DNA from 3 places in the Microbispora sp. CA-135349 genome. Region 3 is predicted to be linked to each of the others. Evidence: predicted binding sites of a transcription regulator. Region 3 holds the regulator's gene; each other region holds the start of a gene.
The links. Region 3 encodes LexA, which represses DNA repair genes until DNA is damaged. Its sites were predicted from a motif close to TCGAACANNTGTTCGA; they were not measured.
Positions count from the first base shown of each region.

Region 1: ACQPZZ_RS14420 (SAV_6107 family HEPN domain-containing protein) is a predicted target of LexA. The motif match lies at 1,156-1,171, and genes of this name have one in related genera.
Region 2: ACQPZZ_RS19055 (Rv2578c family radical SAM protein) is a predicted target of LexA. The motif match lies at 2,133-2,148, and genes of this name have one in related genera.

Region 1 is NZ_CP192001.1:3,063,212-3,067,895, forward strand. Features, by position in the region: gene ACQPZZ_RS14410 (YbaK/EbsC family protein) at 1-46, opposite strand, end outside; gene ACQPZZ_RS14415 (L,D-transpeptidase family protein) at 174-1,034, shown strand; gene ACQPZZ_RS14420 (SAV_6107 family HEPN domain-containing protein) at 1,434-1,871, shown strand; gene ACQPZZ_RS14425 (arginine deiminase) at 2,029-3,273, opposite strand; gene bldD (transcriptional regulator BldD) at 3,395-3,889, opposite strand; gene pyrR (bifunctional pyr operon transcriptional regulator/uracil phosphoribosyltransferase PyrR) at 4,359-4,684, shown strand, end outside.
Region 2 is NZ_CP192001.1:4,100,015-4,104,698, reverse strand. Features, by position in the region: gene ACQPZZ_RS19065 (penicillin-binding transpeptidase domain-containing protein) at 55-1,677, shown strand; gene ACQPZZ_RS19060 (DUF3040 domain-containing protein) at 1,764-2,021, opposite strand; gene ACQPZZ_RS19055 (Rv2578c family radical SAM protein) at 2,157-3,344, shown strand; gene ACQPZZ_RS19050 (TetR/AcrR family transcriptional regulator) at 3,417-4,067, opposite strand; gene ACQPZZ_RS19045 (CatB-related O-acetyltransferase) at 4,301-4,684, shown strand, end outside.
Region 3 is NZ_CP192001.1:6,492,600-6,497,283, forward strand. Features, by position in the region: gene ACQPZZ_RS29790 (vitamin B12-dependent ribonucleotide reductase) at 1-1,753, opposite strand, end outside; gene nrdR (transcriptional regulator NrdR) at 1,874-2,338, opposite strand; gene lexA (transcriptional repressor LexA) at 2,770-3,486, shown strand; gene ACQPZZ_RS29805 (MalY/PatB family protein) at 3,573-4,682, shown strand.

The sequences.
Region 1 (4,684 bases), 3.4 Mb from region 3:
GGGCCTCCTGAACCCGGACGACGTTGGGATGCAACTTTTCTGCCACCCGGTCACTCTAAACGGATTGCCAGTACATACGCGGCCGATTATGGCCACTTACGATCACGCGGCTCACAATCGGACCGTAAGGTGAGTCCTTTGATCGAGAAACGGACTTATGAGGGGGTTTGGTCATGATGAGAGGTCGACGGCGACTGCTCGTCGCGGTGGGGGCGGCGACGTTCGCGACCGCCTTCGCGGCGACCGGCGTGAGCGGCACGGCGCAGGCGCGCACCGCCGTGTCCGCGGGGGTCGTGACCACGGGGACCGTGCTCCCGGTGTCCACGGCGCTCCCTGCGCTCGCGGCGCGGAGCGCCGTCCCCGCCCGTGCCACCGGTTACCCGTCGTTCACCGCCCCGGGCAAGACGCTCAAGCTCGGCGCCAAGGGCTCCGCCGTCAAGGCGCTGCAGGCCCGGCTCAAGGAGCTGGGATACGTGCCCGGCAGCCTCGACGGCCAGTATGGCGGGGCCACACTGACGGCGGTCTGGGCGTTCCAGAAGGTGCAGGGGATCACCCCGACCAGCACGATCGCCGCCCGCACCTGGAGGGCGCTGGAGAATCCCCGTGCGCCCAAGGTTCTGGTGTCCGGGGGTAAGGCGAATCGCGTCGAGGTGAACCTGACCAAGCAGGTGATGGTTTTGTATCGGGGCGGTGAGCCGGTGCTGATCAGCCACATCTCCAGCGGCAGCGGCGTCCCCTACACCGAGTACGCCACCTGGAACGGCAAGCGGCAGCGCTTCTCCGGCAGCGCCCGCACGCCGACCGGCGACTACAAGACCACTTGGCGGGTCAAGGGCTGGCACCGGTCCTACCTGGGGCAGCTCTACAACCCCGTCTTCTTCAACGGCGGCATCGCGCTCCACGGCGCGCTGTCGGTGCCGCTCTATCCGGCGTCGCACGGCTGCGTGCGGCTGCCCATGAACGTGGCGGAGATCCTGCCGGGCATGCTCGGCAAGGGAGTCCCGGTGCACGTCAGGGGCGCCTTCCAGCGCTAGTTCCACCCCCGGAGGGGCCCTGCGCGAGGTGGTCGCGCGGGGCCCTTTCGTCGTCTGTCGCCCCCTTTTGTGACGCAGTCCTCGAACACGTATTCGTTGACATCCTTGACAGGGGACACGATCGAATTTATGTTCGATGGGGTGGGCGCGAGACTCGCGGCTCGCGCCCACCCCGTTGGATTCGTGCCTTCGTCGTCGGCGGAGACGGATGCGGCACGGCCCGCGGCGTGGGCCGGACGGGGAGAGGGGAAGCTCCTCGTCCGGCCGCCCACGGGACAAAGCGTCGGGCGATCTCGGGCGGTTCACGAGATCTCCCGGCCGGCGAAATTGTCGGTGCGGTCTGCGACTGTGAAGTCACCGGCGACCTTCGCCGGAGTGCCACGACTCAAGGAGGCGGGCATGACTGAGCAGAACGACGATCAGAAGAGCGGGCCCCGGCTCTCTCAGGCGGTTCTGGCACACCTCGCGGACGCCAGGGCATGCCTCGCGGACGCCACCGTCGGGCCCACCCCCGCGGACCGCTACGTGTCGGCCCATCTGGCGGCCCTGCGTGCGGCGGCCGGAATCCTCGCGGCCCGTCCACGTCCGATGGACGGCCGCAGGCGGCGGCTGCGCAGCGCCTGGGAGCTGCTGCCGGAGGCCGAGCCCAAGCTCGCGGACTGGGCGGCCTACTTCGCGGTGAGCGCGACCAAGCGTGCGGCGGCCGAGGCCGGAATGGTCCGCGCCGTCACGCAGAACGACGCGGAGGAAATCATAGCGGAGGCGGACAGGTTCGTCGGAGAGGTGGAGTCGATCCTCGGCCTGCCCGGCCGCCCCACCCTGCCGATGGCGGGCTGACGCCGCGTCCCGGGCCGTGAGCCGCACCGGCGACGCTGGTGGTTCTGCCGGTCGCCACGAGGTGCTCGGCGTATGCAAGGACGCCTCGGCCCACGGTGATCGTGATCCGAGCCTTCCCGCCTCCGCTCATACCCGGGACCATACTCACGGCGGGCGGTCAGACGGGGTCGCGCTCCAGGGGGCAGCTCATGCAGCGCGGCCCGCCGCGTCCGCGGCCGAGCTCGCTGCCGCGGATCGTGATGACCTCGACGCCGTGCCTGCGCAGGTGGTTGTTGGTCGTGGTGTTGCGTTCGTAGGCGACCACCACACCCGGCTCCAGCGCCAGCACGTTGCAGCCGTCGTCCCACTGCTCTCGCTCGGCCGCGTGCACGTCCTGCGTCGGCGTCAGGACCTTGATGTCGTCCAGGCCGAGGGCTCGCGCGATCGCCTTGTGCATGTCCTCCGGCGGGTGATCGGTGACCTTGAGCTCCTTGTCGGTGTCGCCCGGCTCCACCGTGTAGGAGGGGAGCATGCCGAGCCCGGCGTATTTCGTGAACACGCCCACGTCGACGTTGGTCATCACGGTGTCGAGGTGCATGAACGCGCGAGTCTTGGGCAGATCGAGCGCCACGATGCGGGTCGCCGATCCCGCGCGGAACAGGTTGGTCGCGAGCATCTCGACCGCCTGCGGCTGGGTGCGCTCGCTCACGCCGACCAGCACCACGCCGTCGCCGAGCACCAGGACGTCGCCGCCCTCGATGGTGGCCGGGGCCATCCGCACGCCCTCGTACCAGACGTTGAACCCGCCGCCGGCGGGGTTGCCGTATCCCGCGGCGAACAGCGGGTGCCACCGGTAGACCGCCTCGTAGTTGACGGTCTCCCGCCTGCGCGCCTTCTTGCGCATCGGGTTGATCGAGACCCCGTCGTACACCCAGCAGGAGGTGTCGCGGGCGAACAGGTGGTTGGGCAGCGGAGGGAGGACGAAATCGTCCATGCCCAGCGTGTGGAAGGTGATGGAGCCCGGGTCACAGCCCAGCTCCATGATCTCGCGTTTGGTGATCCCGCCGGTCAGCAGCGGTGCGAGCGTGTCCGCGTCGAGGGCGTCGAGCGTGTTGCGGATCGCGTCGGCGGCCAGCGGGCCGAACCAGTGCTCGTCGACGCTGCCGTCGAGGATGTGCTTGCGTGCGTCGGGGATCTCGATCACCTCCCGCAGGAGGTCGCCGAGGTGGTGCACCTCGATGCCGCGCCCGGCGAGCACCTCGCACCACTCCCGGTGCTCCTCCAGCGCGCGGTGCACCCACAGCACGTCGTCGAACAGCAGGCCGTCCTTGTTGCCCGGGGTGAGCCGCTTGAGCGCGAGTTCGGGGATGTCGACCAGGACGCGGCGAAGCCTGCCCACCTCGGAGCCCACGTGAAACGTCATATCCTGCCTATCCCCGCGTGACAGGAATCACTCGTACCGGCGGCTCCCCGATGCGGAGGCGCCGCCCGTGACTACGCCGAGAGGGCGGGCACGGGGAGCCGCGTACGGACCGGACGGGAGGTCAGAAGGACTCGACGGCGCGGCGGGCCTCCGCGTCGAGCACGCCCCAGTGGATGAACTCCTCGGTCAGCTCGACCGGCGACTTGTCGTAGATGACCGCGAGCGAGCGCAGGTCCTCCTGCCGGATCGACAGCACCTTGCCGTTGTAGTCGCCGCGCTGGCTCTGGATGGTGGCGGCGTAACGGGCAAGCGGACCGGCCTTGTCCTTCGGCAGCTGCGACAGCCGCTCCAGATCGATGACCAGCTTGGGAGCGGGCGCAAGCGGGCTGGGGGCGGCTCCGCCCGGAAGAAGCTCGGACACCGGCACTCCGTAGAAATCCGCGAGCTCTGCGAGCTTCTGCACGGTCACCGCGCGGTCGCCCCGCTCATAGGAGCCCACGACGACGGCCTTCCACCGTCCGCGGGACTTCTCTTCCACACCGTGCAGGGACAGTCCCTGCTGGGTTCGGATGGCGCGCAGGCGCGCGCCCAGCGACTTGGCGTAGTCAGACGGCATCGTGTGGCCCCCGGCTTTCTATGTCTCTTCTCACTTGATTGTGCGTCCTTGTCCTAAGCGTTCCAAACACCGGGGCTGGCACCGTGACCGGCACCTTCGGTGACCGCTGCGTCGGGTTTTACCCAGGAAGGTCGCGTGTTGTGGTTACGGACAGTGACGGTAAAGCCGACACTCCCAAAGGTCAAGCTGATTGGAAAAAAGAGCGTCAAACAGTGCTCTCACCGAAATCCCCGACACCCGGTGTGATGCGGCTTCCGATCCCCTGACGCGTCCCCTGCCACGTCCCCTGCCACGTCCCCCGCACGTCCCCGGGCTTCCGCCTCGCGTCCTCGTCACGCCGCCGGTGAACGGTCCCTCCACGGGGCATCGCCCCTGGCGGGAGGGGGGTTCCCAGACGGCCCTGATACTCTAAGCAGACCTGACACCCTTTTAAGACCCGTCCCGTGAGGCGGGAAAGGTGGTGAGTTTCATGTCTGATGCCCGAAATCAGGCCCGTTCCGTCCTGGAGGGGCCCGACATCCACCGGGCGCTCACACGGATCGCGCACGAGATCATCGAGCGGACCAGGGGCGCGGAGAGCGTCGTCCTGCTCGGCATCCCCACCCGTGGCGCCACCCTCGCGCAGCGCCTGGCCGGGCGCATCGCGCAGTTCGAGGGGATAAAGGTTCCCGTCGGCGCCATCGACGTCACGATGTACCGCGACGACCTGCGCCTGCGGCCCGCGCGCCCACTCGGCCACACCGATCTGCCGCCGGACGGCGTCGACGGCAGGACCGTCGTCCTCGTCGACGACGT
Region 2 (4,684 bases), 2.4 Mb from region 3:
ATTTGACCCCGCTAGGCTCTGTTGCCGACCACAGGGCCGTCGATGGGGGTGCACGTGCCGCGAGGACGTACTGTCGCGATCTCGGCCGCCGTGGCCGTGGTGCTGGTGGGGGCGGCAGCAGGCGGGGCCTACTACGTGCTGCACACGCGCGGCACGCCGCAGGAGACCGCGTCGCGCTTCGCCGCGGCGTGGTCCCGGGGCGACCTCGCGGCGATGAAGGCCGAACTCGCCTCCCCCGCCGCCGGCTTCGACGCGGCGTACGCCGAGCTCACCAAGAACCTCGCGGTGACGAAGGTCGTCGTCCGGGACCTGCGGACCGGCGCGGCGAAGGACGACAGGGCGACCGCCTCCTACACCGCCACCGCGACGGTGAAGAACGTCGGCGACTGGACCTACAAGGGGTCGCTGAAGCTGGTGGTCAAGGACCACTACTGGAAGGTCGACTGGTCGCCCTCCGCGGTCCACCCCGCGCTCGACGGGACCAGCCATCTGGCGCTGAAGACGTCGTGGCCGCAGCGGGCGGCGATCACCGGCGCCGACGGCCACCGCATCGACGGCGGCGACGTGGGCGGCTCGGTGCAGCAACTGGTCGGCTTCCTCGACAAGGCGACGGACAAGGACGTCGAGAAGCTGGGCGCCGCCTACAAGAAGGGCGACGCCGTGGGACGTGGCGGCCTGCAGGAGACGTTCCAGAAGCAGCTCGCCGGCACCCCCACCACCGAGATCCAGGTGGTGGGGCCGGCCACGAAGACCCTCCATTCCGTGAAGGGCTCCCCCGGCAAGGACCTGCGGACCAGTCTCGACCTGAAAGTGCAGAACGCCGCCGCCGACGCGGTGCGCGACCTGGACAAACCCGCCTCGCTCGTCGCCGTCAGGCCCTCGACGGGCGAGATCCTCGCCGTCGTCAACAACAGGGGCGGGTTCAACCGCGCGCTGGACGGCAGATATCCGCCCGGGTCCACGTTCAAGACGATCACCGCCGCGGGGCTGCTTGCCGAGGGACTGACCCCGTCCAGCCGGGTGACCTGCCCGAAGGAGGCGGTCGTCGGCGGGCTGAAGATCCGCAACTCCGACCACGAGGCGTTCGGGTCGCTGTCGTTCCTCGACTCCTACGCCCACTCGTGCAACACGACGTTCGCCCCGCTCGCCGCGGACAAGCTGAACGCGGCCAAGCTGTACGACCTGGCGACCGATCTGGGCTTCAACCAGCCGCTGCGCATCGGCGTCCCGGCCACCGCGGGCAGCATGCCGAAGGCCACCAGCGCCGCCGACCTTGCCGCGGAGTCCTTCGGGCAGGGCAGGATCACCGCGAGTCCCCTGGTAATGGCGACCGTGGCCGCCGCCGTGGCGGACGGCTCCTGGCGGCCGCCCACACTGGTGCCCTCGATGAAGCAGAAGGCCGCTCCCAAGGAGCTGCCGCAGGACGTCGTCACGGGCCTGCGGTCGATGATGCGGGCGGTCGTCACCAAGGGCACCGCCCACGCCGCCGGACTTCCCGGGGGGACGGCAGGCAAGACCGGGACCGCCGAGTTCGGCACCGGCCCCGAACTCGACTCGCACGCCTGGTTCATGGGCTTCCGCGGCGACCTGGCCTTCGCCGTGGTCGTCGAGGGCGGCGGAATGGGCGGCGCCGTGGCGGCTCCGGTCGCCGCGCGCTTCCTCAAAGGCCTGTCCTGATCCCGCCGCCGAGGCGGGCGGCGCGCGCAGCGGGCGTGGGGTGACCGCGCTCGCCCGGGTGCCGAGAGGGCCGGATGACGCCCGAGCTACACGGGGAGAGCGGCGGCGTCGTGCCGCAGGGCCATGACCAGCAGGGTCGCGATCAACGTGGCGATGAGCAGCCAGCTCACCGCGATGATCACCGTCGAGCGGCCGGGCCGGCGGCGGCCGGCGCTCCGCCCCTGCCGCCCGCGCTCCGCACGGTGGTTGAACGACTCGAGCCTGGCCGCGAGCTTCGGGTCCTCGTCGGTGAGGTGCCGCTCGATCATCGCCAGCATCCGCTCTTCGTCCTGCGACCAGGCCATCGCGCAACTCTCCCAGAACGCAAGGTATGTGCCGACGTTCTGCCCAACGATGAAGATCGTTAGCCGTTTCCAGGGCCGCGATTTACCGCCCGTTGCACGTTGCGATCTCCATCGAACCTCTGTTCTAATCGGAAGGTGCGGTGGGATGGGCTGCGCCTCGACGTGGGCGTCGACACGGGTGACGGCGGGCACGATGACGGTGGCCGGGGCGGTGGGCAGGGCGGCGGGCGTCATGGCGACGGACAGGGCGGGACGACGCCCCTGTTCGCCCGGTCGGCCGTGGCGAGGACCTTCGACACCCCCGAGTTCCGCGGCGTCACCTTCTACGAGATCCACGCGCGGTCGATCATCAACCGGGTGCCCTCGGCCAGCCGGGTCCCGTTCGAGTGGACCGTCAACCCCTATCGGGGCTGCACCCACGCGTGCACGTACTGCTTCGCCCGCAAGACGCACGAATACCTCGATCTGGACTCAGGACGGGACTTCGACTCGAAGATCGTCGTGAAGGTCAACGCCCCCGACCTCGTGCGCAGGGAGCTGGCGGCGCCCCGCTGGGGCGGGCACCCCATCGCGATGGGGACCAACGTCGACTGCTACCAGCGGGCCGAGGGCCGCTACCGGCTGATGCCGGGGATCCTCGCGGCCCTGCGGGACGCCCGCAACCCGTTCTCGATCCTGACCAAGGGTTCGCTCATCCTGCGCGACCTCGGCCTGCTCGCCGAGGCGGCGGAGGTGACCGACGTGAGCACCGCCGTCTCGATCGGGTTCACCGACGAGTCGCTGTGGCGGGCCGTCGAGCCCGGCACCCCGTCGCCGCGCAAGCGGCTGGAGGTGTGCGCCGCCCTCAACGGGCACGGGGTTCCGTGCGGCGTGCTCATGGCGCCGATCCTCCCCTGTCTGTCCGACTCGCCCCGGACGCTGGAGACCACCGTCCGGCGCATCGCCGAGGCCGGCGCCACGCATGTCACACCGATCGTGCTCCACCTGCGGCCCGGCGCGCGTGAGTGGTTCATGGCCTGGCTGTCCCGCGAACACCCCCGGCTGGTCCCCCGCTACCTGGAGCTGTACGGCAGGGGCGCCTACGCCCCCAAGGCCTACCGGGAACGCATCGGCGAGATCGTGCGGTCGCTCGCCCGCGAGCACGGCATCGGCCGGTCGGCCCCACCCGGCGGCGAAGCAGGCGCGCGCGGCGGCCGAGCGGCAGAGGCACGCGGGGCCGGAACAGCGGGGACGCGCGGCGCCAGCGCCGGACAGCGCCCCGGCGGGCGACCGGTTCCGCCGCCCGCGCCCGCCGCGACGCCCGAACAGCTCACACTCCTTTAAGGCGGCCACCTTCCCCCGCGTGGAATGTCACTCTGGGCGGCGTGATCGTCCGATACGGGATCGACGGAGTGATCAGGTGTCGCCGGACGGCGGGGTTCCGTCGAAGGCGCCGGCGGATGCGGCGAGGGTGGCGGTTCTGGCCGCGCGGCCGGGCAGGCCCGGGTCGGGGGGCGTGCGCAGAAGCACCAGGTGGTGGTAGACGGGCGCGGTGGCGGCGATGAGCAGTGGCCGGGCATCGGTGTGCGGGGGGAGTTCGCCGCGCCGGATCGCCCGGTGGACGATGGTCTCGCAGCGGGCGTAGCGGTCTTCCCAGAGCCGCCGTTGGGCGTGGTCGGCCTTGTCGGAGCGGAAGGATGCGGCGATCAGGGCCCCCATGATGGGCGGCTGTGCGGTCAGCGCGTCCTGGATCTCGTGGTTCAGCGCCGCCAGGTCACCTTCCAGAGAGCCGGTGTCCGGGGGTTGCCAGGCGTCGTCGCCCGCCGCGTCCAGGACGTCGGCGAGCAGGCCTCCGACGTCTCCCCAGCGCCGGTACACCGTGGCGCGGTGCACCCCCGCACGGGTCGCGACGGCCTCCATGGTGAGCCCGTCGTAACCGCCCTCTCCGAGCTCCGCCAGGACCGCGTCGAGCACCTGCTCACGGATACGGGCGGTGCGGCCGCCGGGGCGGCGCCGGGACGGCGGCACGGGCTGAGCGCCCTCCGGTGGCGGCGCTGAAGGAGTCATCGCTGATGGTCCGTTTGCTCGATGAGACGGTGTCGTGACAGGATCTTAATGCATCAACTGTCGCAATAGCGGGGGTCATCGGTGGTCATCTGACATTCGCCCGGCCGCGGGCTTCTGACGGCCGCCCCGCCCACGAACCTCCCCGAATGCCGTGAAGTGCCCGAATGCCCGCACAGGTCCTCAACGCCTGCCCCCGACGTCCGCGAAGGTCCTTGCGGAAAGGAAACGTTTTGATGGTGCCCGCCGACCCGACCGTGCTGCATCCGATGCCCGGGCAGCCTCGGGTGGTGCTGCTGAAACCGCTGATCACCTCACCGCTGATCGAGGTCGGCGAGTTCTCCTACTACGACGATCCGGATGACCCGACCGCCTTCGAGACGCGCAACGTGCTGTATCACTACGGGCCGGAGAAACTGGTCATCGGAAAGTTCTGCGCGCTGGGCGAGGGCGTGCGGTTCATCATGAACGGCGCCAACCACCGCATGGACGGCCCCTCGACGTTTCCCTTCCCGATCATGGGCGGTTCCTGGGCGGAGCACTTCGACCTCATCACGGGCCTGCCCGGACGAGGCGACACCGTGGTGGGCAACGACGTCTGGTTCGGCTACCGGGCCATG
Region 3 (4,684 bases):
GCATCGAGCCGCCGCCGACGAGCTTCTTGAACTTCACCAGCGCGAGGTCGGGCTCGATGCCGGTGGTGTCGCAGTCCATCATCAGGCCGATGGTGCCGGTCGGGGCGAGCAGCGACGCCTGGGCGTTGCGGTAGCCGTTCTTCTCGCCGAGCCGCAGGCACTCCTGCCACTCCCGGGTGGCCTCGGCGTGCAGCGCCTTGTCCATGTCGTCGAGCGTGCGCAGGTCGTCGTTGGCCGCGGCGTGCTTGCGCATGACCCGCTTGTGCGGCTCGGCGTTGCGCTGGTAGCCGTCGTACGGGCCGACGATCCCGGCCATCTCGGCCGAGCGGCGGTAGGACACGGCGGTCATCAGCGAGGTGATCCCGGCCGCGATGGCCCGGCCGCCGTCGGAGTCGTACGCGTGGCCGGTCGCCATCAGCAGCGCGCCCAGGTTGGCGTAGCCGATGCCGAGCTGGCGGTACGCCCGGGTGGTCTCGGCGATCTTCTGCGTCGGGAAGTCGGCGAAGGTGATCGAGATGTCCATCGCGGTGATGATCAGCTCGGTGACCTTGACGAAGTTCGCGACGTCGAAGCTGTCGTCGTCGCGCAGGAACTTCAGCAGGTTGATCGACGCGAGGTTGCACGAGGAGTTGTCCAGGTGGACGTACTCCGAGCAGGGGTTGCTGGCCGTGATGCGCCCGGTCTCGGGGCAGGTGTGCCAGTCGTTGATCGTGTCGTCGTACTGCACGCCGGGGTCGGCGCACTCCCAGGCGGCCTGGGCCATCTTGCGGAACAGCGAGCGGGCCTCGACCTCCTCGATGACCTCGCCGGTCAGCCGGGCCCGCAGGCCGAACTGCCCGCCGGCCTCGACGGACCGCATGAACTCGTCGGAGACGCGCACCGAGTTGTTGGCGTTCTGGTACTGGACGGACACGATGTCCTTGCCGCCGAGGTCCATGTCGAACCCGGCGTCGCGCAGCGCGCGGATCTTGTCCTCCTCGCGCGCCTTGGTCTCGATGAACTCCTCGATGTCGGGGTGGTCCACGTCGAGGACGACCATCTTGGCCGCCCTGCGGGTGGCGCCGCCCGACTTGATGGTGCCGGCGGAGGCGTCGGCGCCGCGCATGAAGGAGACCGGGCCGCTGGCCGTGCCGCCGCTGGACAGCAGTTCCTTGGACGAGCGGATGCGGGAGAGGTTGACCCCGGAGCCGGAGCCGCCCTTGAAGATGACGCCCTCTTCCTTGTACCAGTCGAGGATCGACTCCATGGTGTCGTCCACGGCCAGGATGAAGCAGGCGCTCACCTGCTGGGGCGAGCGGGTGCCGACGTTGAACCACACCGGCGAGTTGAAGCTGAAGATCTGGTGGATCAGCGCGTGCTTGAGCTCGTGGTCGAAGATCTCCGCGTCCTCCTCGGACGCGAAGTAGCCGTTCTCGAGGCCGGTCCTGGTGTAGACGCCCACGACCCGGTCGACGAGCTGCTTGAGGCTCGACTCGCGCTGCGGGGTGCCCACCGCCCCGCGGAAGTACTTGGTGGTGACGATGTTGGCGGCGTTGACCGACCAGAAGTCCGGGAACTCCACGCCGTGCTGCTCGAAGTTGACCGAGCCGTCCCGCCAGTTCGTCATCACGACGTCGCGCCGCTCCCAGCGGACCTCGTCGTACGGGTGGACACCCGGGGTGGTGAAGACGCGCTTCATCTTCAGACCCTTGCGCGGGCGCTTGCCGGCCCGGCCCCCCGCACCCGATACGGTGCCGCTCACGGTCTCCGTCATGACTTCCCCCTCCCAGGGCCCGGTGGAGCCCCTCTTTCGGACCACGCTCGTTACAACCTCATCGTCACGCCGCGCCGTCGCGCGCCGCCGTCCGCCTCGTCCCGGTCCCCCGGAATGCGCCTACTCCTCGGCCTCAGGGCCGTGAGCCGCGCGGAGCCGCTCGATCTCCGCCTCGAAGTCGGCCAGCGTCTCGAAGCCCCGGTAGACCGACGCGAAGCGCAGGTACGCCACCTCGTCGAGGTCGCGGAGCGGCCCCAGGATGGCCAGGCCCACCTCATGGGAGGCGATCTCGGCCGCACCGGTGCCCCGGATGCTCTCCTCGACCCGCTGCCCGAGCTGGGCGAGGGAGTCCTCGCCGACCGGGCGCCCCTGACAGGCCCGCCGTACGCCGGCGATGACCTTCTCCCGGGAGAACGGCTCGGTGACCCCGCTCCGCTTGCTCACCATCAGCAGCACGGTCTCCTGGGTGGTGAACCTGCGCCCGCATTCGGGGCAGGTGCGCCTGCGGCGGATCGCCGCCCCGTCCTCGGCCGCGCGGCTGTCCACGACCCGGGTGTCGGGATGGCGACAGAACGGACAGTGCATTTCATCGCCTCCCTGAACGCACATCCCGAACACAAGGTGTGGTGAACTTACACCGCTGTGACTACTAGATGTTGTGGTCCAACCGTAGAAGTGCCCGACCTTGAACGCAAGTCGAACCGGCCCTGGGCCGGGAAGTGCCTGCTCGGTGCGCGTGTCGCCGCTCCCGTCACCGCCGCACCACCTGCCCCACGCGTCGCGCAATAGGCCCTTTACGCACCATTCCCCGCCGTTTTATGCACGGCGTCTGACCTGGGCGTACAGACGCCACAGAAGATCGGCTGAATCGAACACGGGATCGATCGAACTCCCGTACGATGAGATGAACGGCGAGATCGGTGATTTCGCTGGATATCGAACAATTGTTTGACGGTGATCTTGAATCGCGGTACGGTCGCTCTGTGCGACATGGGGAACACGGATTGAGAGGTGGCATCGTGAGTGACCGAAGTGAGCAAGCGGATGGCGTCAGCGACCTCGCGGTTCGCAGGCGCGACTCGCTTGGCCTCACCCCGAGGCAGCGGAAGATCCTCGAGGTGATCCGCGACTCGGTCCAGCAGCGCGGCTACCCGCCGTCCATGCGGGAGATCGGGGAAGCGGTCCAGCTGACGAGCACCTCCAGCGTGTCGCACCAGCTCACGGCGCTCCAGCGTAAGGGTTACCTCCGGCGCGACCCGCACCGCCCCAGGGCACTGGAGGTCCGGCTGCCGGGAGAGCCGGTGCTGTGGGTCGATCCGGACGCCACCCCCGAGGAGGAGGCCGGGTTCACCCGGCCCACGGCCGCGTACGTGCCGCTGGTCGGCCGCATCGCCGCCGGTGGTCCCATCCTCGCCGAGCAGAGCATCGAGGACGTTTTCGCGCTGCCCAAGCAGCTGGTGGGCGAGGGCACGCTGTTCCTGCTCCAGGTCTCCGGCGACTCCATGATCGAGGCCGCCATCGCCGACGGCGACTGGGTCGTGGTGCGGCAGCAGCCGGTCGCCGACAACGGCGACATCGTGGCCGCGATGATCGACGGCGAGGCCACCGTGAAGACCTTCAAGCGCAAGGACGGGCACGTGTGGCTGGTGCCGCACAACCCCAACTACGAGCCGATCCCCGGCGACGAGGCGACCGTGCTCGGCAAGGTCACGGCCGTTCTGCGGAAGCTGTAGCAGCACCGGCGCCCCGCGATTCGACGCGCCGCGGGGCGCGACGCCGCCTTTCCGGCGGTCACTAAGCGACAATTAGGGTGAGTCGAATGAGATTCGATTCGCTGTCCCTGGATGCGCTGTCCCTGGATGCGGCCCGCACCCGCGACGGAATCAAATGGGCGCACGCCGAGGCCGGCGTCATTCCCGCCTGGGTCGCCGACATGGACTTCCCCGTGCCCGGGGCGGTGACCGAGGCCATCGCGCGACGCGCCGCCACGGATCTCGGCTATCCCGCATGGCTGGACCAGCCGACCGCCGGCCCTCTGGCGGAGGCGTTCGCCGAGCGCATGGAGGCGCGGTACGGCTGGCGGGCCGACCCGGCACACGTGCGGTCCTACACGGACCTCAACCAGGCCCTCCAGGTGCTGCTGCACGTCATGACCGAACCCGGCGACGCGGTGGCGCTGCACGTGCCGGCCTACGATCCCTTCCTCGTCACGATCACCGGGATGGGCCGCCGCCTGGTGCCGATGCCGCTGACGGCCGACGGCAGGTTCGAGGTCCCCGGCGAGCCCGTCCGGGTGCTCCTGCTGGTGAATCCGCAGAACCCCTCCGGCCGCTCGTTCACCCGTGCGGAGCTCGACGCCGTCGCCGCGTACGCCGACCAGTACGGCACGCTGGTGATCTCCGACGAGATCCACGCCGACCTGACGTACGCTCCGGCCCGGCACATCCCGTTCGCCACGATCCTTCCCGAGCGCACGGTCACGCTGACCTCCGCCAGCAAGGCCTTCAACATGGGCGGCCTGCACTGCTCGGTGGCCCACATCGGCGCGAGGGACGCCAGGGACGCGCTGGGCCGCCAGCCCGCCCACATCTACGGCGCGCCCAGCGTCCTCGGGGTGGAGGCCACGGTGGCCGCCTGGCGGCACGGCGACGCGTGGCTGGAGGAGGTGCTGGCGATCCTGGACCGCAACCGCAGGCGCATCGCCGAGCGGCTCCCGTCCGTCGGATACCGCATGCCGGAAGCCACCTATCTCGCGTGGCTCGACTTCGGCGTGCCCGACGCGGCGGCCTTCCTCGAGCGGGAGGCCCGGGTCAAGCTCAACCCGGGCCCCAACTACGGAGGCGGCGACACCTTCGCCCGCCTCAACTTCGCGACCTCGGCGGCGATCCTGGAGGAGATCCTGTCCAGGATCGCCGCCGCACTGTCGTGACG